2 regions of the Microbacterium sp. MPR-TSA4 genome follow, and region 1 is predicted to be linked to the other one. Evidence: predicted binding sites of a transcription regulator. Region 1 holds the regulator's gene; the other holds the start of a gene.

The links. Region 1 encodes HspR, which represses chaperone genes until heat shock. Its sites were predicted from a motif close to AAGTTGAGTCNNNNNGACTCAACTT; they were not measured.
Region 2: the regulator HspR is predicted to act here: its motif matches at 5,025-5,049, upstream of AC1Q49_RS02545 (Hsp20/alpha crystallin family protein).

What each region holds. Positions count from the first base shown of each region.
Region 1 covers NZ_JBXAFF010000004.1:83,583-99,565, reverse strand. Annotated here, with positions in the region: gene AC1Q49_RS04030 (GH92 family glycosyl hydrolase) at 1-510, shown strand, start outside; gene AC1Q49_RS04025 (potassium channel family protein) at 542-1,276, shown strand; gene AC1Q49_RS04020 (DUF2252 domain-containing protein) at 1,281-2,642, shown strand; gene AC1Q49_RS04015 (heat shock protein transcriptional repressor HspR) at 2,649-3,092, opposite strand; gene AC1Q49_RS04010 (DnaJ C-terminal domain-containing protein) at 3,095-4,078, opposite strand; gene AC1Q49_RS04005 (nucleotide exchange factor GrpE) at 4,094-4,690, opposite strand; gene dnaK (molecular chaperone DnaK) at 4,703-6,574, opposite strand; gene AC1Q49_RS03995 (MFS transporter) at 6,793-8,103, shown strand; gene AC1Q49_RS03990 (DEAD/DEAH box helicase) at 8,178-9,983, opposite strand; gene AC1Q49_RS03985 (DUF427 domain-containing protein) at 10,010-10,507, opposite strand; gene AC1Q49_RS03980 (LON peptidase substrate-binding domain-containing protein) at 10,544-11,143, shown strand; gene AC1Q49_RS03975 (MarR family winged helix-turn-helix transcriptional regulator) at 11,153-11,740, opposite strand; gene AC1Q49_RS03970 (hypothetical protein) at 11,855-12,499, shown strand; gene AC1Q49_RS03965 (BCCT family transporter) at 12,644-14,305, opposite strand; gene dcd (dCTP deaminase) at 14,302-14,907, opposite strand; gene AC1Q49_RS03955 (TetR/AcrR family transcriptional regulator) at 14,948-15,538, opposite strand; gene AC1Q49_RS03950 (DUF6230 family protein) at 15,713-15,983, shown strand, end outside.
Region 2 covers NZ_JBXAFF010000003.1:445-8,564, reverse strand. Annotated here, with positions in the region: gene AC1Q49_RS02565 (DUF4395 family protein) at 1-269, shown strand, start outside; gene AC1Q49_RS02560 (alpha-amylase family protein) at 279-2,168, opposite strand; gene AC1Q49_RS02555 (L-serine ammonia-lyase, iron-sulfur-dependent, subunit alpha) at 2,216-3,715, shown strand; gene AC1Q49_RS02550 (putative endonuclease domain-containing protein) at 3,802-4,791, opposite strand; gene AC1Q49_RS02545 (Hsp20/alpha crystallin family protein) at 5,088-5,543, shown strand; gene AC1Q49_RS02540 (DUF2804 domain-containing protein) at 5,660-6,697, shown strand; gene AC1Q49_RS02535 (DUF4287 domain-containing protein) at 6,738-7,034, shown strand; gene AC1Q49_RS02530 (ABC transporter ATP-binding protein) at 7,051-7,818, shown strand; gene AC1Q49_RS02525 (ABC transporter permease) at 7,815-8,120, shown strand, end outside.

The DNA of each region.
Region 1 (15,983 bases):
CCGACGCTGCCGGTCGAGGTGCTCGCGGGCGACGTCGAGCTGGAGCTGGATGTCGGCGAGGTCCCGGAGGGAGCGCTCTGGACGGCGCCGACGCCGCCGGCCGCGCCCTGGCACCGTGATCTCACGGGCACCGCCGGGCGCGCCCTCCGCTCCCGCGGGGTCTGGTTCGCCGGACGACTCTTCGACGACGGCGCGGCGCGCGGCGACCGCGGCGTGCGTCTGCGCACCGGGGCGTGGGCCGGGTGGGCGTTCCCGGCGACGACCGTCGTGACCGATGCGACGGTGACCGCGGTCGGCGCGGTCGAGGCCGACGCTCTGCAGTGGGAGGCGAGCGAGGATGCCGTGTCGTGGCGGCCCGTCGCGGTGACCGCACCGACGGCCCTGGCCCCCGACCGGACCACCCCGTTCCGCTTCGCCGAGCGGGTGCACGCCCGCTTCCTCCGGGTGCGCGCCCGCCAGTCGGTGCGGCTGCGGCAGATCGAGCTGTTCGACCTGGGCGACGCGCGCTGACGCGCCTGCAGACGGCCGCTAGGGTGGCCGCATGAGCGAGAGGGAGCGCCGCCGGCGGCCGCTGTCGCCGCGTGTGCTGCGGTGGGAGGACCGGACGGCCTGGCCGATGTTCGCCCTGTCGCTGGTGTTCTTCGCGGCGTGGGTCTGGAGCCTGGCGGACACGAAGCTGACCGTGCACCAGCAGAACCTCCTGGTGGGACTGATCGGCGTCCTGTGGATCGTGTTCATCGCCGACATCGTGGTGCGCCTCGCGATCTGCGGGTCGCCGCGCGAGTTTCTGCGCACACGATGGTTCGAAGCGGTCGCGCTGGTGATCGTCTACTTGCGTCCGTTCGTGATCCTCGCCTACCTGTGGCGGCTGCCGTGGTTCCGCGCCAGCGCCTCGCGGCAGCGGCTGCGCCTGGTGATCCTCGTCTCGATCTTCACGCTGCTGTTCGTGTTCACGGCGTCGACGCTCGTGTGGCTCGCCGAGCGGCAGGACGCCCACGCGAACATCGTCAACCTGGGCGATGCGATCTGGTGGGGCTTCTCGACCCTGGCGACGGTCGGCTACGGCGACTTCGTCCCGGTGACACCGCTCGGTCGGACGATCGCCGTGGGGCTCATGATGGGAGGGCTCATCGTGTTGGGTGTCACCAGCGCCACGGTGATCTCCGCGCTCACCGACCAGATGCACCGGGTGGGCCAGCGTCTCCAGCACGAACGCGCGCTCGACGCCGCCCGCGGCTCGACGCCGGGGGACGCCGACGATTCGATGCCATCATGAGCGCATGACCCTCGCTTCCTGGACAGCGCCCACGAGCCGGCAGAGCGCGCACGAGGAAGGCCGCCGCGAGCGCCGACGCTTCCCCCGGAGGATGCTGGCCGAACTGCCGACGCACCGGCGCGACCCCCTCGGCATCCTCTCCGCCCAGAACGCCGCCCGCGTCCCGGAGCTCGTGCCGCTGCGCGACGAGCGCATGTCGGCCAGCCCGTTCGCGTTCTATCGCGGCACCGCGGCGCTCATGGCGGACGACCTCGCGGCGGGGCCGACCAGCGGCATCCTCGTCGCGTCGTGCGGCGACGCCCACGTCGCCAACTTCGGCTTCTACGCCTCGCCCCAGCGCACGCTGGTGTTCGATCTCAACGACTTCGACGAGTCGGCATGGGCCAGCTGGGAGTGGGACCTCAAGCGCCTGGTCGCCAGCATCGTCGTCGCCGGTCAGGCGACCGGACGCGACGACGCCGTCACCGCGGATGCCGCGCGCGCCGCGGTCGTGCGCTACGCGCGGGCCCTCGCCGTCGGTGACACCACGACACCGCTCGCGCGGTTCTACCAGCACTTCGACGCCGCGGGCGGCCTGATCGGCGGCGACAAGGCGTCGCGGAAGGTGCTGCGTGCGGCGATCGCGGACGCCGAGAAGCGCACCGGCGACAAGGCCGTGCGCAAGATGACCGCCCTCGATCCCGACGGCCGGCTGCGCTTCGTGGAACAGCCGCCGACGATGACCCACGTCACCGACGAGATCGTCGCCGCGGTGGATGCCTCCCTCGCCCAGTACATCGCGACCACCCGCGCCGATGTGCAGCTCGTCCTGTCGCACTACTCGCTGTCGGACGTCGTGCGACGCGTCGTCGGCGTGGGCAGCGTGGGCACGCGCTGCTACGTGGCCGTGTTCGTCGACGGCGACGGGGCCGCCCTGCTCATGCAGGTGAAGGAGGCCGGCCGCAGCGTGCTCGAGGAGTACGGGGGCGCCGCGCAGCCCGCCGAGCTCGCCTCGTTCGTGGCGAGCCACGGGCAGGGCGGCCGGGTCGTCGCCCTGCAGCGGATCCTGCAGGGCTCGTCCGACCCGTTCCTCGGCCACTTCCGCGGCGCGAGCACCGACTACTACGTGCGCCAGTTCCGCGACATGAAGGGCGGGATCGACGCGGAGACGCTCGAGGACGCGCCCTTCCGGCTCTACGCCCAGGCGTGCGCCACGGTGCTGGCGCGCGCCCACGGCCAATCCCCGAACGCGGCGCGCGTGGTCGGGTACCTCGGCTCGGGGCGGGCCGCCGCGGAGTCCATCGTGGAGTGGGCGTACGGATACGCGGCGCTCTCCCGCACCGACTACGGCGCCTTCGTCGACGCCGTCGGCGCCCGCACCGTCTAGTCGCCGCTACTGCTCGGGATCGGCGTCCGCCGCGGGCAGCGGTCGCCACAGGACGACTTCCGTCGCCCGGCGCACGCGCGTGCCGTGGCGGAGGGTCACGACCGACCCCGTCGCCCCCGCCGCGAAGACGCGGGAGCGACGGGCGAGCTCCTCCTGTAGCCGCTGCTCCAGCTCGGCGACGCGTCGGCGCAGGCCGCGCGCCTCGTTCTCGAGCTCGATCAGCCGCGAGATGGCCGGCAGGCTCATGCCCTCGGCCGAGAGCGCGGCCACCTCGCGCAACTGCTTGACGTGACGCAGCGAGTAGCGCCGCGACCCGCCCTGGGTGCGGCCGGGGACCACCAGCCCCAGCCGGTCGTACTGGCGGAGGGTCTGCGGGTGCATGCCGGCGAGCTCGGCGGCGACGGCGATCGCGAAGATCGGGGCCTCCTCGTCGGGCTGCTCGTCGCTCATCGTCACTCCCGGGCCTTGGCCATGAGGTCGGCGCGCGGATTCTCCTTCGGCTCCAGCTCGTGGAAGCGCTCCAGCGCCTCCTTCGCCTGGTCGTCCAGGTGCGCCGGGACGGCGACCTGGACCTCGGCGAGCAGATCGCCCGTGCCCTTCGCGGTGTGGACCCCTCGGCCCTTGACCCGCAGCACGCGACCCGACGGGGTGCCGGGCGCGACGCGGAGCTTCACGGGATCGCCGCCGAGCGTCGGCACCTCGATCGTCGCCCCCAGCGCCGCCTCCGTGAAGGTCACCGGGACGGTCACGCGCAGGTTGAGCCCGTCACGCGTGAACACCGGATGCGGCCGCACGGTGACGCTCACGACGACATCGCCCGCCTCGCCGCCGTCGGGCGACGGCCGTCCGCGTCCGCGCAGCCGGATCTTCTGGCCGTCGGAGACCCCGGCCGGGATCTTCACCTTGAACGGCTTGCCGTCCTCGCCGGCGAGCGTGATGGTCTCGCCCTTGACGGCGGTCTGGAAGTCCAGCGTGGTGCGCGCGGTGACGTCGGCACCGCGCTGCGGACCGCCGTAGCCGCGGAATCCGCCGGTCGACTGACCGAAGCGTCCCGAGCCGAAGCCGCCGCCCTGGCCGAACATCGAGAACAGGTCGTCGAAGTCGGCCGACTGCGCCGATCCGCGCGACTGGCCGAAACGGCTGAAGACGTCCTCGAACCCACCGGCACCCGCGCCGGGCGCCTGGAAGCGTGCGCCTCCGGCGCCCATCGCGCGGATCTGGTCGTACTCCTCGCGCTGGGCCTTGTCGGAGAGCACGGCGTACGCCTCGCTCATCTCCTTGAACTTCGCCTCTTTCGCCGGGTCTCCCTGCGTGGAGTCCGGGTGGTAGGTGCGCGCGAGCTTGCGGTACGCCTTCTTCAGGTCGGCCTCGGACACGTCCTTGGAGACGCCCAAGACCTTGTAGAAGTCCTTGTCGAACCAATCCTGACTGGCCATGGACACCTCCTCCCGTCAGTCGGCGGAACCGGCGACGACGACCTTGGCCGGTCGCAGTTCGATCGTGCCCAGGCGGTAGCCGACCTCGACGACATCGAGGATGGTGCCGTCCTCGACCCCGCCGGGGTTCGGGGCGTGGAAGATCGCCTCGTGCTGCTGCGGGTCGAAGGCCTCGCCGGCGACGCCGTAGGTCTCCACCCCGAGGCGGGCGACGACGGCGCGCAGCTTCTCGGCGATCGCCAGCAGCGGCGAGCCCTCGACCAGATCGCCGTGCTTCTCGGCACGGTCGAGGTCGTCGAGCACCGGCAGCAGTCCCTTGGCGACCGAGCCCTTCGCGCGGGCGATCTCCACCTCGCGCTGCTCCTCGGTGCGCCGTCGGTAGTTGGCGTACTCGGCCTGCACCCGCTTGAGATCCAGCAGCAGGTCGCGGTCCTCGGGGGATGCCTCCGCCACCGCGGCCTCGTCCGTCTGCGCCGTGTCGAGGATGTCGTCGACGGTCAGCGCGTCGCCGTCATCCGCGGCCCCCTGCGAGTCGGGGCCGGAGGCGTGCGCCTCCGACCCCTCGTCACCGGGGACTTCGTCGATCGGCTCTTCGAAGTCCTTGTTCGTCATGGCTCGATTCTCTTACTTCTTCTCGTCCTCGTCGTCGACGACCTCGGCGTCGATCACGTCCTCCTCGGGGTTCGGCACGCTGCCGTTGCCCGGGTCGGCCACCGTGGGGTCGCCCTGCTCGCCCGCCGCCTGCGCCGAAGCGTAGATGGCCTCGCCGAGCTGCTGCTGCGACGCGTTGAGCTTGTCGAACGCATTCTTCACGGCATCCTCGTCGTCACCGGCGAGCGCGGTCTTCAGCGCGTCGACGTCGGCCTGGACGGAGGTCTTCACCTCGGCGGGGAGCTTGTCCTCGTTGTCCTTGATGAGCTTCTCGATCGAGTACGAGAGGGTCTCGGCCTGGTTGCGGACCTCGGCGGCCTCGCGGCGCTTCTTGTCCTCGGCGGCGTGCTCCTCGGCCTCGCGCACCATGCGCTCGATGTCGTCCTTGGGCAGCGACGAGCCGCCGGTGATCGTCATCGACTGCTCCTTGCCGGTGCCCTTGTCCTTAGCGGACACGTGCACGATGCCGTTGGCGTCGATGTCGAAGGTGACCTCGATCTGCGGGATGCCGCGGGGAGCCGGCGCGATGCCGGTCAGCTCGAACGTGCCCAGCGGCTTGTTGTCGCGGGTGAAGTCGCGCTCGCCCTGGAAGACCTGGATCGCGACCGACGGCTGGTTGTCGTCGGCGGTCGTGAAGGTCTCGCTGCGCTTGGTCGGGATGGCCGTGTTGCGCTCGATGAGCTTGGTCATGATGCCGCCCTTGGTCTCGATGCCGAGGCTCAGGGGGGTGACGTCGATGAGCAGCACGTCCTTGCGCTCACCCTTGAGGACACCGGCCTGCAGGGCGGCGCCGACGGCGACGACCTCGTCCGGGTTGACGCCCTTGTTGGGCTCCTTGCCGCCGGTGAGCTGCTTGACCAGCTCGGTGACCTGCGGCATGCGGGTCGATCCGCCGACGAGCACGACGTGGTCGATGTCGCCGACCTTGATGCCGGCCTCGGCGATGACGTCGTTGAACGGCTTCTTCGTGCGGTCGAGGAGGTCCTTGGTGAGGTCCTCGAACTTGGCGCGGGTGAGGGTCTCCGACAGCGACACGGGGCCCGAGTCCGTCAGCGACAGGTAGGGCAGGTTGATCGAGGTGCTCGTCGAGCTCGACAGCTCCTTCTTGGCCTGCTCGGCCGCCTCCTTCAGACGCTGCAGCGCGATCTTGTCGCCCGAGACGTCGACGCCGGTGGTGTCCTTGAACTGCTTGATGAGGTAGTCGACGACGCGCTGGTCCCAGTCGTCGCCGCCGAGGCGGTTGTCACCGGCGGTGGCGCGCACCTGGATCGTGGAGAAGTCGTCGTCCTTGCCCACCTCGAGCAGGGACACGTCGAACGTGCCGCCACCGAGGTCGAAGACGAGGATGAGCTCGTCCTCCTTGCCCTTGTCCAGGCCGTAGGCGAGAGCGGCGGCGGTGGGCTCGTTGATGATGCGCAGGACGTTGAGGCCCGCGATCTCACCGGCATCCTTCGTCGCCTGACGCTCGGCGTCGTTGAAGTACGCGGGGACGGTGATGACGGCGTCGGTGACGCTGTCGCCCAGGTACTCCTCGGCGTCGCGCTTGAGCTTCTGGAGGATGCGCGCGGAGATCTCCTGCGGGGTGTACTGCTTGCCGTCGATCGACTGGGTCTTCCAGTCGGTGCCCATGTGCCGCTTGACCGACGAGAGCGTGCGGTCGACGTTGGTGACGGCCTGGCGCTTGGCGGTCTCGCCGACGAGCACCTCGCCGTCCTTGGTGAAGGCCACGACCGACGGGGTCGTGCGGAAGCCCTCGGCGTTGGCGATGACCTTCGGCTCGCCGCCCTCGAGGACGGAGACGACGGAGTTCGTCGTCCCGAGGTCGATACCCACTGCACGTGCCATTGTGTTCCCTTTCGTGAAACGGATCTGAGGAAGTCTGCGGGGTTGAGTCCTACCGGCTCAACTTCGATGTGTTCCACGATAGCCCCGGCATCCACGGCTGTCAAACCCAAGTTGATATGAATCGGCTCAACTTTCGCGACGGATGCCGGGAGTAACGTGACCTGCACGCGCGATGACGCGCCACCCGGTGTTCACCGAAGGGACATACCGTGACGAACATGTCACTGCCCGACCAGCCCGCCCCGCCGGCACCCCTCGCCCGCTCGACCGGTCGTGGCGCCGTGCTCGCGTGGGGGCTGTGGGACTGGGGATCGGCCTCGATCAACGCCGTCGCCACCTCGTTCGTGTTCACCGTGTACCTCACCGGCAGCGCCTTCGGTGACGCGGCGAGCACGTCGCAAGCCCTGTCGCTGGCCCTCACCCTCGCCGGCCTGGTGGTGCTCATCACGGCGCCCATCACAGGACAACGCTCGGACGCCTCGGCGCACCGCAAGCGGTGGCTCGCCATCAACACGGGCGTCGTCGTGCTCATGCTGGCGCTGATGATCTTCGTCCGCGAAGACACCGCCTACCTGTGGTTCGGGCTCACGCTGCTCGCGGTCGGCACCATCTTCTACGAGCTGGCGAGCGTGAACTACAACGCGATGCTCTCCCAGATCTCCACGCCGCGCACGGTGGGCAAGGTCTCCGGCTTCGGCTGGGGGATGGGCTACCTGGGGGGCATCGTGCTGCTGCTCGTGCTCTACTTCGGGCTCATCAAGCCCGACGTAGGACTGTTCGGCGTCACGGGGGCCGACGGCATGGCCGTGCGCGTGTCGATGCTCCTCGCCGCGATCTGGTTCGCTCTGTCGGCCCTCCCCCTGCTGTTCGCGGTGCCGGAGAACACGCCGTCCACGCCCGGCGCGGCGCGCATCGGCTTCTTCGCCTCCTACCGGGTGCTCTTCGGGACGGTCGCCTCGCTGTGGCGCGAGAGCCGTCCGACCGTCTGGTTCCTCCTCGCCAGCGCGATCTTCCGCGACGGACTCACGGGCGTCTTCACCTTCGTCGGAGTGCTGGCGACCGGCACATTCGGGCTCACCGCCGCGGACGTGCTCATCTTCGCCATCGCCGCCAACGTCGTGGCGGGCATCGTGACCATGGCGTCGGGCTTCTTCGACGACCGGTTCGGACCGAAACCGGTCATGATCGTCTCGCTCGTCGCGCTCGTGGTCGGCGGCATCCTGATCTTCGTGCTCCACGACGGAGGGCCTGCCGTGTTCTGGGGCCTCGGTCTCGCGATGGCGATGTTCGTCGGCCCCGCCCAGTCCGCGTCGCGTACGTTCCTGGCCCGCAGCATCCCCACCGGTCGCGAGGGAGAGGTGTTCGGCCTCTATGCGACGACCGGCCGCGCCGCCGTCTTCCTCGCCCCGATGATGTTCGGCGTCTTCGTCACGCTCGGAGGCGATCAGTACTGGGGCGTGCTCGGGCTCGTCGCCGTGCTGCTCGTGGGGCTGGCACTGCTGATCCCCGTGCGTCCGCCCGCCCGCTGATCACGCCGCCCGGTCGCTGAGCGAGCGCAGCGAGTCGAAACGCGGCTCCCGCGCCGATAGATGCCGAGCCGCGCTCAGTCGCGGCGCGGGCGCCGCTCGCCGCGGTCGACACGCTCGCCCCGTTCGGGACGCTTGGCGGAGCGCTGGAAGCGGTCGGGCTTGATCTCGATGAGGCGGCCGCTGATCCGCGTGCCCTCGAGCCGCTGGAGCGTGTCGCGGGGGAGGTCGGCGGGCAGCTCCACGAGCGAGAAGTCGGGACGGATCTGAATCGCGCCGAAGTCCTCGCGACGCAGGCCGCCCTCGTTCGCGAGCGCACCGACGATCTGGCGCGGCTCGACCTTGTGACGGCGCCCGACCTCGATGCGGTACGTGGCGGTGGGTCCGCCGCTGCGCTCACGCCGGGGCCGGTCGCCGCGGTCACCGCGGTCACCGTCACGGACGGGACGGTCGCCGCGGTCCGCGCGCTCGCGGCGCGGCTCGGGGGCGTCCGCATCCAGCAGCAGCGGGGTCTCACCCTGCGCGACGACGGCGAGCGCGGCGGCGACATCCGCCTCGGGCACGTCGTGGTGCGTGACGTAGTGGTTGATGATGTCGCGGAAGCGGTCGATGCGCTCGGTCTCGGCCAGCGCCGCCGTGATCGCGTCGTCGAAGCGGGTGAGGCGCGTCGCGTTGACGTCCTCGGCGCTCGGCAGCGACATCTCGGTGAGGGGCTGGCGCGTCGCCTTCTCGATGGAGGCGAGCATCCGGCGCTCGCGCGGCGTGACGAAGCTGATCGCGTCGCCCGAGCGGCCGGCGCGGCCGGTGCGGCCGATGCGGTGGACGTACGACTCGGTGTCGATGGGCAGATCGAAGTTGACGACGTGGCTGATCCGCTCGACGTCGAGACCGCGGGCGGCGACGTCGGTGGCGACGAGGATGTCGAGCTTGCCGTCCTTGAGCTGGTTGACGGTGCGCTCGCGCTGCACCTGCGCGACGTCGCCGTTGATGGCGGCCGCGGCGTATCCGCGCGCCCGCAGCTTCTCGGCGAGGGTCTCGGTCTCGTTCTTCGTGCGGGTGAAGACGATCATGCCCTCGAAGTTCTCGACCTCGAGGATGCGGGTGAGCGCGTCGACCTTCTGCGGGTACGACACGATCAGGTAGCGCTGGGTGATGTTGGTCGCGGTCGAGGTCTTCGCCTTGACGTTGATCTCTTCGGCATCCTTCAGATACGTGCCGGCGAGGCGACGGATCTGCGCGGGCATCGTCGCGGAGAACAGCGCGACCTGCTTGCCCGCGGGGGTGTCGGCGAGGATCGTCTCGACGTCCTCGGCGAAGCCCATCTTCAGCATCTCGTCGGCCTCGTCGAGCACGAGGAACCGCAGCTCGGAGAGGTCGAGGGTGCCCTTGTCGAGGTGGTCCATGATGCGACCGGGGGTGCCGACGACGATGTGCACGCCGCGGCGGAGCGCCGACAGCTGCTGCCCGTAGCCCTGGCCGCCGTAGACGGGCAGCACGTGCACGCCGCGGAGGTGACCGGCGTAGGACTCGAACGCCTCGCACACCTGCAGGGCGAGCTCGCGGGTCGGCGCGAGCACGAGCGCCTGCGGCGTCTTCTGCGACAGGTCGAGCTGCGAGAGGATCGGCAGCGCGAACGCGGCCGTCTTGCCGGTGCCGGTCTGCGCGGTGCCGAGCACGTCGCGGCCCGCGAGCAGCGGCGGGATCGTCGCGGCCTGGATGGCCGACGGCGTCTCGTAGCCGACGTCCTTCAGCGCCTTGAGCACCGCGGCGTCGAGGCCGAGGTCGGCGAATCCGGGCGCCGCCGGAGCCTCGGCGGAGTCGGCGATGCGGGTGTCGGGCGCGGGAGCGGCCTCGACGGGATCGGTGGAGCTGTCAGAGGCCATGTGACCACGGTAGTCGCCCGGCGCCGTCACCACCCCATCGAGCCGGGCACTCCCTTGAACGGCCCGACGACGTTCGCCGTCACCCACCCGCCGTAGAACCCTCCCGGCTGCGGGGTGACGACCTCCCCGTCGACGGTGCACGCGTCCATCGGGGCGGCGTAGACGGCCACCCGATCGCGCAGGATGCCGTAGCCCGCCGAGGGCTGCGGATAGTTCCAGGCCGCCCCCGGACGGGTGAGGCCGCCGCCCACCACGTCGAGGTAGCGGGCGGCACCCTTGAACTCGCAGAACGAGGAGCCTTCGGCATCCACCAGCGCACCCGGGGCGAAGTCGGCGATCGGCAGGTAGTAGACCGGCGGATGACTGGTCTCGAGCACGCGCACCGCGTCACGCGTGTCGGCGATCAGCTCACCGCCGAGGCGGATCGTCACCCGTGCCGCGACCGGCTCGACGCGGGGCGGGCGGGGGTAGTCCCACACCGACTCCTGCCCGGGAGCCGGCGTTTCGGGGAGAGGGCGGGGCATGCGCCCACTGTACGTGCGTCGGTGTTGACTGGACGCATGACCGTGATGCCGATGTTTCCTCTCGGGGCGGTGCTCTTCCCCCACACGCCCCTGCCGCTGCGGGTGCTCGAGCCGCGGTATCTGCAGCTGATGGGCGAGCTGCTCGACAGCGACGACCCGCAGTTCGGTGTCGTGCTGATCGAGCGCGGACACGAGACCGGCGGCGGCGATCAGCGGTCCGACATCGGCACGCTGGCGCGCCTGGTCAACGTCGCGGCCGGGGCGGACGCTCTGCAGGTGGTCGCCGTCGGCACCGACCGGTTCACCGTCGACGGGTGGCTCGACGACGCCCCCTACCCGCGGGCGGAGGTGTCCCGGCGGGATCCGCTGGTGTGGAACGACGCGCTGACACCGCTGCGCACCGAGGCCGAGGCGATCGTGCGGCGGGTGCTCGGCCGGTTCCCCGACGCGCCGTGGGGAGCGCACATCGAGCTGTCGTCCGACCCGGTGGCCGCGGTGTGGCAGATCGCCGCGATCGCCCCGCTGGTGGAGTACGACCAGCAGCGGCTCCTGCGGGCGACGACGATGGGCGGCCTGCTGCAGCAGATCATCGATCTGACGCTCGAGGTCGACGAGATCTGGCCCGCCGACGACTGACGACGGCGCTCAGCCTCGCGGCCAGGCGGCGGCGAGCTTCGTGAGCAGTCGGGCGAGGTCGGCGCGTTCGGTCTCGCTGAAGTCCGCGAGGGCGGCGGCGAGGTGCTCCCGGCGCCGTCCGCGGAACCCCGTCGCGACCCGCTCCCCCGTCGGCGTGAGCGCGATGCGCGTGCGACGGGCGTCGTCGGGATCGGCCTCGCGCCGCACCAGACCCATCTCGACGCTCTGCTGCACCAGCCGCGACGCCCGCGGCTGATCCACTCCGATGGCCTCGCCGAGCTCGCTCACGCTGAGCGGGTGGGATGCCGCGTGCAGCGCTTCGATCAACCGCAGCCGCGCCGGGCCGCCCATGCGGATCGCGGGGCCGCCCTCTCGGGCGCCGGGCCAGGACGGCGGCGTCCCGACGTCGTGATGACCGCCGTGGCGACCGCGTCCGCCCCTCATCCAGGGCGGGCCGCCCACTCCCTCCTCCGCGCCCGGGGGACGCCCGTGACGGTCACCGCCGCCGGGGCCCGGACCCCGCCCGCGCAGGCGGCCGAGGGCGGCATCGATGGCATCGAGGTCGGCGTCGGAGGGTGAGGAGTCGGCATCCGGCATACCTCGAATTTACATGTCTCTTGACATGTTCCGGCATTGCATGTCACACTGCATGTACATGCACATTGACATGCAAATGGATCGCACCCGCGATCCCTCACGAAAGGACCTCCCATGGAGAACCTCACAGACATCCCCGAAACCACCCCCGCCGTCCCCAACCAGCGCGCCTTCGCCCGCGAGGTGCGCAGGGTCGCTCGTGCCCTCCGGCAGGAGCGCGCCGCCGCGTTCACGGCGGACGACATCGGCCCGCGCGAGGCGCGACTGCTGCACCTGCTCGCCTCCGATCGCGCCGCCGACCTGCCGGAGCACCTGCCGCACGGCGGCAAGCGCCTTCGCCGACTGGCCGAGCGCGGCTGGGCGACCGAGACCGACGGCACCTGGACGCTGACCGAGGCCGGCCGCGCTGCCGCCCAGCGACTCACCCAGCACCTCACCCACCGCAGGGAGGAGATCGGAACCCGCCTCGCCGCGGCCGTGTCGGCCGACGAGCTCGCGTCCGCCACGACGACCCTCGAGGCCGTCGCCCGTGCGCTCGGCGCTCCGGACGGCGACGGCCCGGAGGGCCATCCCCGACACCGCCGCCACGGCTTCGGCCCCGGCGCGCACGGCTTCGGACCGGGCGCGCACGGCCGGGGCCGGGCTCATCACGGCGAGGGCTGCCGCGACCACGCACCGCGTCAGCGCGACGCGGAGAGCGCGTACGAGCGCGGCTTCGCCGCCGGTTTCAGCGAGGGCCGCACCGCCGCCGGCGCGTGAGCCCGTCCCGAACCGGCGCGCGCCCGTCCCGAACTCCTCCGATCGACGCCCTCACCGTCGCCGCAGCCCCGCGTCCACGCGGTTCCTGCGGCGGCACGGGACGCCATTGGAGGAGTCCGGGACCGGGACCGGGCGCCCCGCGCGTCAGCGCGGCGTGCGCCGCCACCAGGACGGCATCCGGACACCCTGCTCGTTGCCGCTCTCGACGTCGAGTCCGTAGTGCTCACCGACGTAGTCGACGAGCTGGGCACGCTCCGCCCGGTCGTAGACGCGCCGCTCCCGGCGGAAGGCGATGACGGTCGACCAGCACATGAGCAGCATGACCACGCTGAACGGCAGCGCGATCGTGATCGCCGCGGTCTGCAGCGCCGACAGCCCGCCGGCGAGGAGCAGCGCGATCGCGAGCGCCGCCGTGGCGAGCGTGAAGAACACCCGCACCCACCGCTTCGGCTCCGCGTCGCCGCCGGTCGCCAGCATCCCCATCACGAGCGCGCCGGAATCGGCGGAGGTGACGAAGAAGATGCCGATCAGCACGATCGCGCCGATCGTCAGCACCTGCCCGGCGGGCAGATGCGCGAACAGCTGGAACAGCGCGCCCTGCAGATCGACGCTGCCGTCCGGGAGCAGCATCGACCCGGGGGCGTTCAGCTCCTGGTAGAGCGCGGAGCCTCCGAGCACCGCGAACCAGATGATGCCCACGAGCGTCGGCACGATCAAGACACCCAGCACGAACTCCCGCACCGTGCGCCCCTTGCTCACGCGGGCGATGAAGATGCCGACGAACGGGGCCCACGAGATCCACCAGCCCCAGTAGAACGAGGTCCAGGCCGCCTGCCACTGCTCCCCCGCCTCGCCCTGGAACGCGCTGACGGTGAAGCTCAGCCCGACGAAGTTCTGCAGGTACGCCCCGATCGACTGCACCCATTCCCGCAGCAGGTATTCGGTGTGCCCGACGACGAGCACGAACACCAGCAGAAGCGCCGCCAGCACGAGGTTGAAGGTCGACAGCCACTTCATACCCTTGGCGACGCCCGACAGCACCGAGAACAGCACGAAGACGGTGATGACGCCGATGATGACCACCTGCATGAGGGTGTCGGGGGTGCCGAACCCGGCGCTGGAGAGGCCGGCGCCGATCTGCATGACGCCCAGGCCGAGCGAGGTGGCGACGCCGAACACGGTGCCGACCAGGGCGATCGTGTCAATCACGTTGCCCCAGGTGCCGCGCACGTGCCGTCCCAGCAGAGGCTCCAACGCCCAGCGGATCGAGATCGGCCGCCGACGGCGGTGGATGGCGTAGGCCAGCGCGACCCCGACGACGACGTAGATGGCCCACGCCTGCACGCCCCAGTGCAGGTAGGTCTGGATGAGTGCGCTCTGCGCGAGCTGTGCGTCGGTTCCGGTGACGCCCGGCCGGGGCGAGACGAAGTGGCTGAGCGGCTCGCTCACGCCGTAGAACACGAGCCCGATCCCCATGCCCGCCGCGAACAGCAGGGAGAACCAGGCGCCGACCGAGAACTCCGGCTCGTCGTCGTCCTTGCCGAGCTTGATGTCGCCGAAGCGGCTGAAGCCCAGCACCAGGGCGAAGGCGACGAAGAAGGCCGAGATCAGCACGTAGTACCAGCTGAACGTGCGGACGATCGTGGCCTGCACCGCGGCGAACGCGCTCTCGGCGGTCGCCGGGAACAGCACCGCGAAGGCGGTGACCAGGACGATGATCGCCGCCGCCGGCCAGAACACCCAGCGGGCGAGCGGGCGTGAGGCCAGCGGGTCGGCCGCCGGCGCCGCCGGGCTCGCCCCGCTCATGCGCCCCGCGCTCCGGCGTCGGTGGACCCGACATCCGTGCGGTGGAAGTTCTGGAACGACCGCGACGCCGTCGGACCGCGCTGGCCGTGGTAGCGGTTGAGGTACGGGCCGGTGCCGTAGGGGTTCTCCGCCGCGGACGACAGGCGGAAGAAGCAGAGCTGGCCGATCTTCATGCCGGGCCACAGCTTGATGGGCAGCGTCGCGACGTTCGACAGCTCCAGGGTGACGTGGCCCGAGAAGCCGGGATCGATGAACCCCGCCGTCGAGTGGGTCAGCAGCCCGAGGCGGCCGAGCGAGGACTTGCCCTCCAGCCGCGCGGCGATGTCGTCGGGCAGCGTCACCTGCTCGAACGTCGACCCGAGCACGAACTCGCCGGGGTGCAGGATGAACGGCTCGTCGGGCCGCACCTCGATGAGGTGTGTCAGATCGGGCTGGTCCTCGGCCGGGTCGATGAACGGGTACTTGTGGTTGTCGAACAGCCGGAAGTACCGGTCGAGCCGCACGTCGACGCTCGACGGCTGCACCATCGCGGGGTCCCAGGGCGCGAGCCCGACCCGTCCGGTGGAGATCTCGGTGCGGATGTCACGATCGCTGAGCAGCACGCCGCCAGCCTACTGGCCGTGTCCGGCGACCGCCGCCGGGTCAGCCGTCGACGGATGCCGCGACGGCCAGAGCGGACCGGGTCAGAAGCCCGGTGATCTCCTCCGCGGGGCGATCGGAGGCGATGGCGAGTTCGATGAGCACGTCCTCCGCGAACGCGACCCAGGCGCGGGCCGCCACCCGCAGCGTCGCCGAGTCGGCGTGGCCCAGTTCCCGGAAGACGTCGAGGATGCGGCGGGCGTTCTCGTCGCGTGCCTCGTCGACGAGCTCGCGCACGACGGGGTCGCCGCTGGCGACGCCCCGTACGAGCGAGTAGAAGGTCCCGGTGTGGGCGCGCACGAACGCGACGATGCGTGCGACGGTGTCGTCGAGGCGCTCGCGCGGCGGCAGCTCCTCGCGCGGCGCGGATGCCGCGATCAGCGCGTCCCGCGCCGTCGTCACCACCGCGGTGTGGAGTCCCTGACGCGAGCCGAAGTAGTGGAACACGAGCGCCCGGGAGACGTCCTCCCGCGCGGCGAGGGCCTCGATCGTGAGGTCGTCGAGCGGCTGGGAGACGAGGAAGGCGACCCCCGAGGCGATCAGCTGGGCACGACGATCCTCCCGCGACAGGCGTCGACGCTGGTCGGAGGACATGTCCCGACCCTACCGAGCCGCTCCCCGACACCGAGGGGCCGGGCCACGTCGCAGGGGTCGGTGAGAGTTCTCTCACACTCGGTCGGCCTTATTGACTGATTGTCAATTCCGGCGCACAGTCGATGATCGAGCGCGTCGGCAGCGGAGCCGGCGCCCACGGCATCCGGAGGATCGATGAGACTCTCGAACCCGACCCGCTCCCGCGCAGGGCGCATCACCCTCGCCACCGTCCCCGTCGTCCTGGCCTCGACGTTCCTGCTGGGCGGGGTCGCGCAGGGCGCCGTCCCCGTTTCGTTCGCCGTCTCCGGCAGCCAGTTCCAGATCAGCGCCTCCAAGCTCGAGGGCACCGGCTTCTCGCAGTACGCGGGGGTCACGCAGGACACCGCGGGCGGCTCGCACAACGTCGCGATCGCGAACATCGCGTCGGCCCAGCTCTACGACCTCT
Region 2 (8,120 bases), on a different contig from region 1:
TCGCGATCCGGCCGCGCCTGCGGCCGCCGGTCGACCTCGAAGACCCGCGTCCGCCGCGGTTCGCGCAGGTCGTCGGTTTCATCGTCGTGACGGTCGGGCTCGTGCTGCACGTCGCCGGCGTCGCGTGGGCGCTGCCGATCGCGGCGGCCGCCGCGTTCATCGCAGCCTTCCTCAACGCCGCCTTCGGCCTGTGCCTGGGCTGCCTGCTGTACCTCGCGCTGGCCCGCGCCGGTGTCTTCCGTCCGCGCGGAGGACTGCTCGGCGCGTGAGCTGACGCCTCAGACGGGGCGGACCCGCAGCCACACGAAGCCGTGGGGGCGGAGGGCGACGCCCTCGTCGAGGTCGACCTCGACGTCGTGCACCGGGTCGAACGCGGTCCGTTCGAAACCCGACAGGGTCAGCGGGTCGATGGTGACCTCGGCATCCCCCACGTTCGCCAGCACCAGCATGCGCGTCTCGGCGCCCGGCCGCTGGTAGCCGACGACGGCGGCGTGCGGGGTGTGGAAGGGGAGGAGGGCGTTGCCGGCGAGCTCCGGCGACTGCCGGCGCACGGAGATGAGCTTCGTGAGGCGGTGGAAGACGCGGCCGGCGGCCGTGGTGTCGTCGCCGCGGTGGGCGTACGCGTCGCGGGGACGGTTGCCGCGGTGCACCCACCGGGTGTCGCCGCGGCGCACCGGGTCGTCGGCGTAGGTGTAGTCGTTGAGCTGCGCGACCTCGTCGCCGAGATACAGCAGCGGGATGCCGCCGGTCGACAGCGCCAGGGCGTGGGCGAGGACGACCCGGTCCTCGCCGCCGGGATCGCCCGCCTCGACGCCCGCGAGTGACGCGGTGGTCCCGGTCACCCGGGCATCCCCCGTGGCGGGGTTCTCCTGGAAGGCGACGCCGCGCGCGAAGGTGCCCTCGTGGCGTCCGGTGTAGAAGCGGTTGAGGAACTGCCGGTGCGCGTAGCCGTCGATGCCGAGCTCCGCGGCATCCTCGTCGGCGAAGGTCCACCCGATGTCGTCGTGGCTGCGCACGTAGTTCACCCAGGCCGTGCCCGGCGCCAGGGCGTGGCGACGATCCAGCGCCTGCTGCAGCAGTCGTCCGTCGCGGGTGGCCAGCGCCTCCCACGTCAGCGCCATCTGCAGCGGGTTGTACGACAGCTCGCACTCGTCGGGCGAGATGTAGCTGACGACCTCGTCGGGGTGGACGATCGCCTCCGACTTGAACACCATGCCCGGAGCGGCCATCGCCAGCACCGCGTTGAACGCCTGCAGCAGCAGGTGCGCTTCGGGCAGCGACTCGCACGAGGTGCCGAGCCGCTTCCAGATGAAGGCGACGGCGTCCATGCGCAGCACCTCGACGCCCTGGTTCGCGAGGAAGAGCATCTCACCCGCCATCGCCCGGAAGACGGCGGGGTTCGCGTAGTTGAGGTCCCACTGGTAGTGGTAGAACGTCGACCAGATCCAGCGGCCGTCCTCCAGCGGTACGAACGAGCCGCGGTGGTCGTCGGGGAAGATCTCCCGCGTCGTGCGCTCGTACGCGTCGGGCATCTCGCGGTCGGGGAAGATCAGGTAGAAGTCGGCGTACTCGGGGTCGCCGGCGACGGCCTTGCGTGCCCACTCGTGCTCGTCGCTGGTGTGGTTGAAGATGAAGTCCAGCACGAGCGAGATGCCCGCCAGCCGCAGATCGGCCGCCAGCTCGGTGAGCTGCTGCATCGTGCCCAGGCTCGGGTTGACGCGCCGGTAGCTCGAGACCGCGTAGCCGCCGTCGTTATCGCCGTCGGGGGCGTCGAACAGCGGCATGAGGTGCAGATAGGTCAGTCCTAGCTCGCGGAAGTACGGGATCTGGTCGCGGATGCCGGCGAGGTTGCCGGCGTAGCGGTCGACGTAGCAGACGCCGCCCAGCATCCGCTCGGACTGGAACCACTCGGGGTCGGCCTCGCGCTGCGCGTCGCGCACCTTGAGATCGAGCGGGCGTGCGTTCCACGACGCGGATGCCGCGGCCACGGTCGCCGCGAGCTGCTCCTGGCCGTCGGCGCGATCGCCGTACAGGCGGGTGAAGAGCTCGTGCAGGCGGGGGAACTGGGCATCGACGCGGGAGAGGAACCCCTCGTCGACGCGTCCCGCGCCCTCGCAGGCCTCGAGCGCGGCGCGGAGGTCGACCTCCGGCCTCGTCAGTGCGGTCATGGTGCCCCCTCCGAGTTCTCAGCGTAACCGGCGCGTAGGCTCGGAGCGTGAGTGCGTACGTCTCGGCGTTCGAGTTGTTCTCCATCGGGGTGGGCCCCTCGAGCTCCCACACGGTGGGTCCGCTGCGCGCGGCCCGCGACTTCGCGCGCCGCGCGGCCGATCGCGCCGCCGCGACGGGAGCCGGGATCGTCCGGGTCGAGTGCGCGCTGTACGGCTCCCTCGGCGCCACCGGCATCGGTCACGGCACACCCGACGCCGTCGTGGCGGGGCTGCAGGGGCACGAGCCCGAGACGGTCGATCCGGCTCTCGTGCGCGGCGCGTGGTCGGGATGGACGGACGGGGCGGACCTGCTGCTCGACGGACGTCTCGCCGTCGCGTTCGCGCGCGCCGACATCGTGCTCGCGCCGCGCACGCGCCTTCCCGGTCACCCGAACGCGATGACGCTGGTCGCGCGGGATGCCGCGGGAGCGGCGGTGTGCGAGGACACCTATTACTCGATCGGCGGCGGGTTCATCCGCCGCGAGGGCGAGGAGGCGGCCGTGTCCGCGGCATCCTCGCCCCTGCCCTTCTCCACGGCGGCGCAGCTGCTGGACGTCTGCGACGAGTACGGTCTGACGATCGCGGAGGTCGCCCGACGCAACGAGGAGGCGCTGCAATCAGAGGAGGAGGTCGCCGCCGGCCTCGACGCGATCTGGGACGCGATGGCCGCGTGCGTCGACGCGGGGCTGCACGCCGAGGGCGTGCTCCCCGGCATGCTCAAGGTGAAGCGGCGCGCCGGAGCGATCCGGGCGCAGCTGGAGGAGGTCGCCGCGTCGGGGCGGGAGCTGCCCGGGGAATGGCTGGGCGCGTTCGCCCTCGCCGTCAACGAGGAGAACGCCGCGGGCGGACGGGTCGTGACGGCGCCGACCAACGGTGCGGCCGGCATCCTGCCCGCCGTCGCGATGTACTGGTGGCGCTTCCTCGCCGACTCGGGGATCGGCGCCGCGAACGCCGTCACCCCGTACGGGGAGCTGGTCGGCTCGGCGCTGCTCGGCCTGCACGGCGAGACCGATCCCGCGCCGGAGGCGGTCGCGGCCTCGGCCGAGGCGCTCGCCGAGGCGAACCGGCGCCGCGGCATCCGTCGGTTCCTGCTGACGGCGACGGCGCTGGGCTCGCTGTTCAAGGCGAACGCGTCGATCTCGGGTGCGGAGGGCGGATGCCAGGCCGAGGTCGGCTCGGCGTGCGCGATGGCGGCCGGCGGGCTGACGGCCGTGATGGGCGGGACGAACCGTCAGATCGAGAACGCCGCGGAGATCGCGATGGAGCATCATCTGGGCCTCACCTGCGACCCCGTCGGCGGGCTCGTCCAGATCCCCTGCATCGAGCGCAACGCCATCGCGGCCTCCACCGCCGTGACGGCGGCGCGTCTCGCGCTGCGCGGCGACGGCACCCACTACGTGCCGCTGGACGCCGTCGTCGAAACGATGCGCCAGACCGGCATCGACATGTCGACGAAGTACAAGGAGACGAGCGAGGGCGGTCTCGCCGTCAACGTCGTGGAGTGCTGAGCACCGGCTCGCAGCCGCGGTTCGGTTGGCGCTCGCGCCGCAAACCGCGCTGCCATTTCTGGCGAACGGGCCCACCGAGCGGCCGGTCACTCAGGCGCGGCGCGGCGCGCGAGGGCGGCGCGCACCAGTGCCGCGCCGCAGGACGGATCCTGACGGATGTGCGCGGAGGTCAGGCGTACGACGTCCCAGCCGAGGTTCGCGTAGTCGGCGTACTTCTGGAGGTCCCGCGCCCACTGGCGACGCGAGGTGCGGTGGTGATCACCCTCGATCTCGACGGCGACCTGGTGAGCCCGGAACGCGCCGTCGCTGATGCCGAGCAATCGCCCGTCCGAGGTGCGCACCTCGACGTCGAGCTCGGGCTCCGGCAGGCCGGTCCCGATGAGCGACAGTCGCCAGTCGGTCTCGAGCGGCGACATGCTGCCCGTGCGCAGCAGGGGGAGTGCTGCCCGGAGCTTCCCGATTCCCTGTCGGCGTCCTGCGGCGACGGCCGCATCCAGGTTCTCGGGCCTGGCGAGCTGGCGTTCGGGCACACGCCGCCCCCATCCGTCGCGGGGCACGCGGATGATCGCGTCGCCGATGACCACCAGATCGCGTGTCGAGTGCTCACGGGCGAGCATCGCCCAGGTGGAGCCGAGCGTCGCGACGGGAACTCCGGCCCGGACCGTGGAGTGGACGAGCATCGGCGCGACCTGCACGGCGGCGATGCCCGTCCGCCGGAGCGCACGGTGCGGCGCGGGCACGGCGACGTCGAGGTCGGCGGATGCCGCGGCATCCGCGTCGAGGAGGGGGAGTCCGTGGATCGCGAGCGCCGTCGTTCCGATGTAGAACGCGTGGGGCGGAAGCACCAGCACGTGCGCGCGGACGCGACGCAGGATGGCGCGCCGCGCGATCTCGTCCGGGGCGTCCTCGCCGAGCGTCGCCGCGTCGTCTGCCTCACGCCGGAGGCGGACACCGCGGAAGGGTGCGTCCAGGTCGCGCGCCGCGAGTCGTCCGCGGGAGACGCCCGCCGCCGCCGCATCGGCGGCGGTGAAGACCTGGGGCAGAGTCGACGGAAGCGGGCGTGGTGGGCGCGGCATCCCCTCAGCGTGGGCGCATTCGCTGCCGTCGCGCGCCGCGCCGCGAGGCCCCGTGGAGAACGTGCGCGGGTGCGCCGTCTGGGGAGGAGGAGGGCGCTGCCCGGCGAGTTCGCGCCGACGCCGGAAACGGTGGCGTGGTTTCCGGCTCGTGCGTCAACTGAGCCCGGGCAGGTCGGAGGGTTCGCTGTGCGTGAACCGTTGGCACTCTCCTGGGGTGAGTGCTAATCTGAAGCTAGTTGAGTCGACGAGGCTCAACTTTCAGAACTCACAGAGCCATACACGAACAGGAGAGAACAATGGCCACGTATGACCCGTTCCGTGACCTCGACCGCATCGCGTCGGGCCTCTTCGACACGCGCCGCGGACCGCGCCGGATGCCGATGGACCTCTACCGCGACGGCGACCACTACGTGCTGAGCGCCGACCTGCCGGGCATCGATCCGGGCTCGGTCGACATCGACGTGGACGGCCAGCTGCTGACGATCCGCGCCGAGCGCACCCTCACCGAGGGCGAGGGAGTGAAGTGGATCACGCGCGAGCGCGAGACCGCGAGCTTCCTGCGCCAGCTCAACCTCGGCCAGGGCATCGACACCGACGGCATCGCCGCGACCTACAGCAACGGCGTGCTCACCGTGACGATCCCCGTGAGCGAGAAGGCCAAGCCGCGCAAGGTCCAGGTCGTCGCCGACGGCGGCGCGCCCACGATCCAGGCCCACGCGTCGGCGCAGGAGCCGCAGCCCGTCGAGCCGTGACCGTCGGCGCCCTGCGCCACCGCCCGAACCGCCCCGCGTCCGCCTCGGACCGGGGCGGTTCGCGTCGACAGCGCTAGTGTCGAAGCACCCGACCCGGAACGTCAGCAAGGATGCCGATGCCCGACCTCCCCGCCGCGCACGAGCGCGAGCTCACCGCACCCGTCTCCCTCACGCGCCCCGACGGCCGGCTGAACCCGGCCGCGATCGGGTTCAGCCGGAGGCCCCTCGTCGACACCGACGGCATCGGCCGGGGGCGCGGCCGGTTCGTGCGGTCGTGGGGTCGCAACAAGCGGTGGGAGTACTGGAACGTCATCACGCCCACGCACATCGTGTCGCTGACCGTGTCGTCGCTCGACTACGCCGCGGTCCACGAAGTGTGGATCCGCGACCGTGCCACCGGACGCACGTGGTCCCGCAACGCCACCGTCCTGCCCTCGCGCGAGGTGTCGCTGCCCGGCTCGCTCGGCACGGGCATCACGATCGCCCGTCATCGCGACTTCGCGGCGACCATCGCGCCCGCCGAGCGCGGGCAGCTCTGGCGGCTGCACGCGGAGATCCCCGCCGCGTCGTTCGACATCACCGTGACCCGGCCGCCCGGCCATGACCTGCTCGCCGTCGTGGTGCCGTGGTCGTCCCGACGCTTCCAGTACACCGTGAAGGACGTCGCGCTGCCGGCATCCGGCACGCTCACCCTCGACGGGATCGATCACGACGTGCCGGCCGGATCGTGGGCGGTCCTGGATCACGGGCGGGGCCGCTGGCCGTACGACGTCGCGTGGAACTGGGGCGCCGGGTCGGGTCTGCTCGCCGACGGCCGGACGTTCGGCATCCAGGTGGGCGGGCGCTGGACCGATGGGACGGGGGCGACAGAGAACGGCGTGGTCGTCGACGGCGTGCTGCACAAGATCTCCGTCCCCGTCGCCTGGGACTACGACCTCGCCACGCCGCTGCGTCCGTGGCGGGTGCGCGGCGGCGGTCTCGACGCGGTGTTCGAGCCCGCGTTCGACAAGCGGTCGGCGACCAGCCTCGGGGTCGTCGCCTCGCGCACCGACCAGTGCTTCGGCCGGTGGTCGGGACGCGTCGCCGTGGAGGGCGGGGTCATCGACTTCGACGGCATCGAGGGCTTCGCCGAGGATGTCCGCAATCGCTGGTAGAGCTGAACACGAGGCGGAGGCACCGCCGGAAGGGAAACGGATGTCGTTTCAGGCATATCTCGACAACATCGAGGACAAGACCGGGCTCACCCCGCGCCAGTTCGTGGAGCAGGCGACGCAGAAGGGCTTCGGCCCCGGCACGAAGGCCGGGGAGATCGTCGCGTGGCTCGCCGACGAGTACGGCCTCGGCCGCGGGCATGCGATGGCTCTCGTGCACGTGATCACGAAGGGCCCGAAGATCGCGTCGACCCATGTGGGCACCGCGTCGACCCACAGCGATGCGAGCGACACGCTGTGGCTGGACGGCAAGGCCACGAACCCCGCGCGCGCCTCCTGAGGCGGATAATGCCCCCATGACGAGCATTCCCGAGGTGTCGTCCGCCCCGGCCGCAGCGTCCGCCCCGGCCGTGGTCGTCCGCGGCCTCGTGGTGCGGCGCGGACGCGACGCGGTGTTCGACGGGCTCGACCTCGACATCGCCGCGGGGCGGATCACGGGGCTGCTCGGGCCGAGCGGCAGCGGCAAGACGACGCTCATGCGTGCGATCGTCGGGGTGCAACGCCTCGCGGCGGGCACGGTGACGGTGCTCGGCGCGCCGGCCGGATCGCGGCCGCTGCGCCACCGCGTGGCGTATGACAGTCAGGGGGCGTCGGTCTACGACGATCTCACCGTCGCCCAGAACCTGGAGTACTTCGCGGCGGTCCTCGGTGCGACGCGCGGCGACGTCTCGCGCGTCCTCGACGACGTCGGGCTGCGGCCGCAGCAGCGCCGGCTGGTGGGCTCCCTTTCGGGAGGCCAGCGCGGACGCGTCTCGCTCGCGGTCGCGATGCTCGGCGCGCCCGACCTCCTCGTGCTCGATGAGCCGACCGTGGGCCTGGACCCGCTGCTGCGCGAGACGCTGTGGGGCATCTTCCGTTCCCTCGCGGATGCCGGTGCCACGCTGCTCGTGTCGAGCCACGTGATGGACGAGGCGTTGCGCTGCGACGAGATCGTGCTGCTGCGGGAGGGGCGGGTGCTGGCGCACTCCACGCCGGAGCGGTTCCTCGCGGCGACCGGGACCACCGATCCCGACGCGGCGTTCCTCGCGCTCGTGCGCGCGGCGGGCGACGGGGGGATGCCGTGAACGCGCGCCGTGTGGGCGCGACGACGGCGCGCGTCCTGCGCCAGCTGCGCCACGATCCCCGCTCGATCTTGCTCATGCTGGCCGCCCCGGCGCTGCTCGTGGGGCTGTTCGCCTGGATCTTCTCCGACCGAGAGGGGGTCTTCGCGCAGTTCGGCGGCGGCATCCTGGCGGTCTTCCCGTTCATCGTGATGTTCCTGGTCACCTCGATCACGACGCTGCGCGAGCGTCGCGGCGGCACGCTGGAACGGTTGATGACGACGCCGATCGCCAAAGCCGACGTCATCCTCGGCTACGCGCTCGCC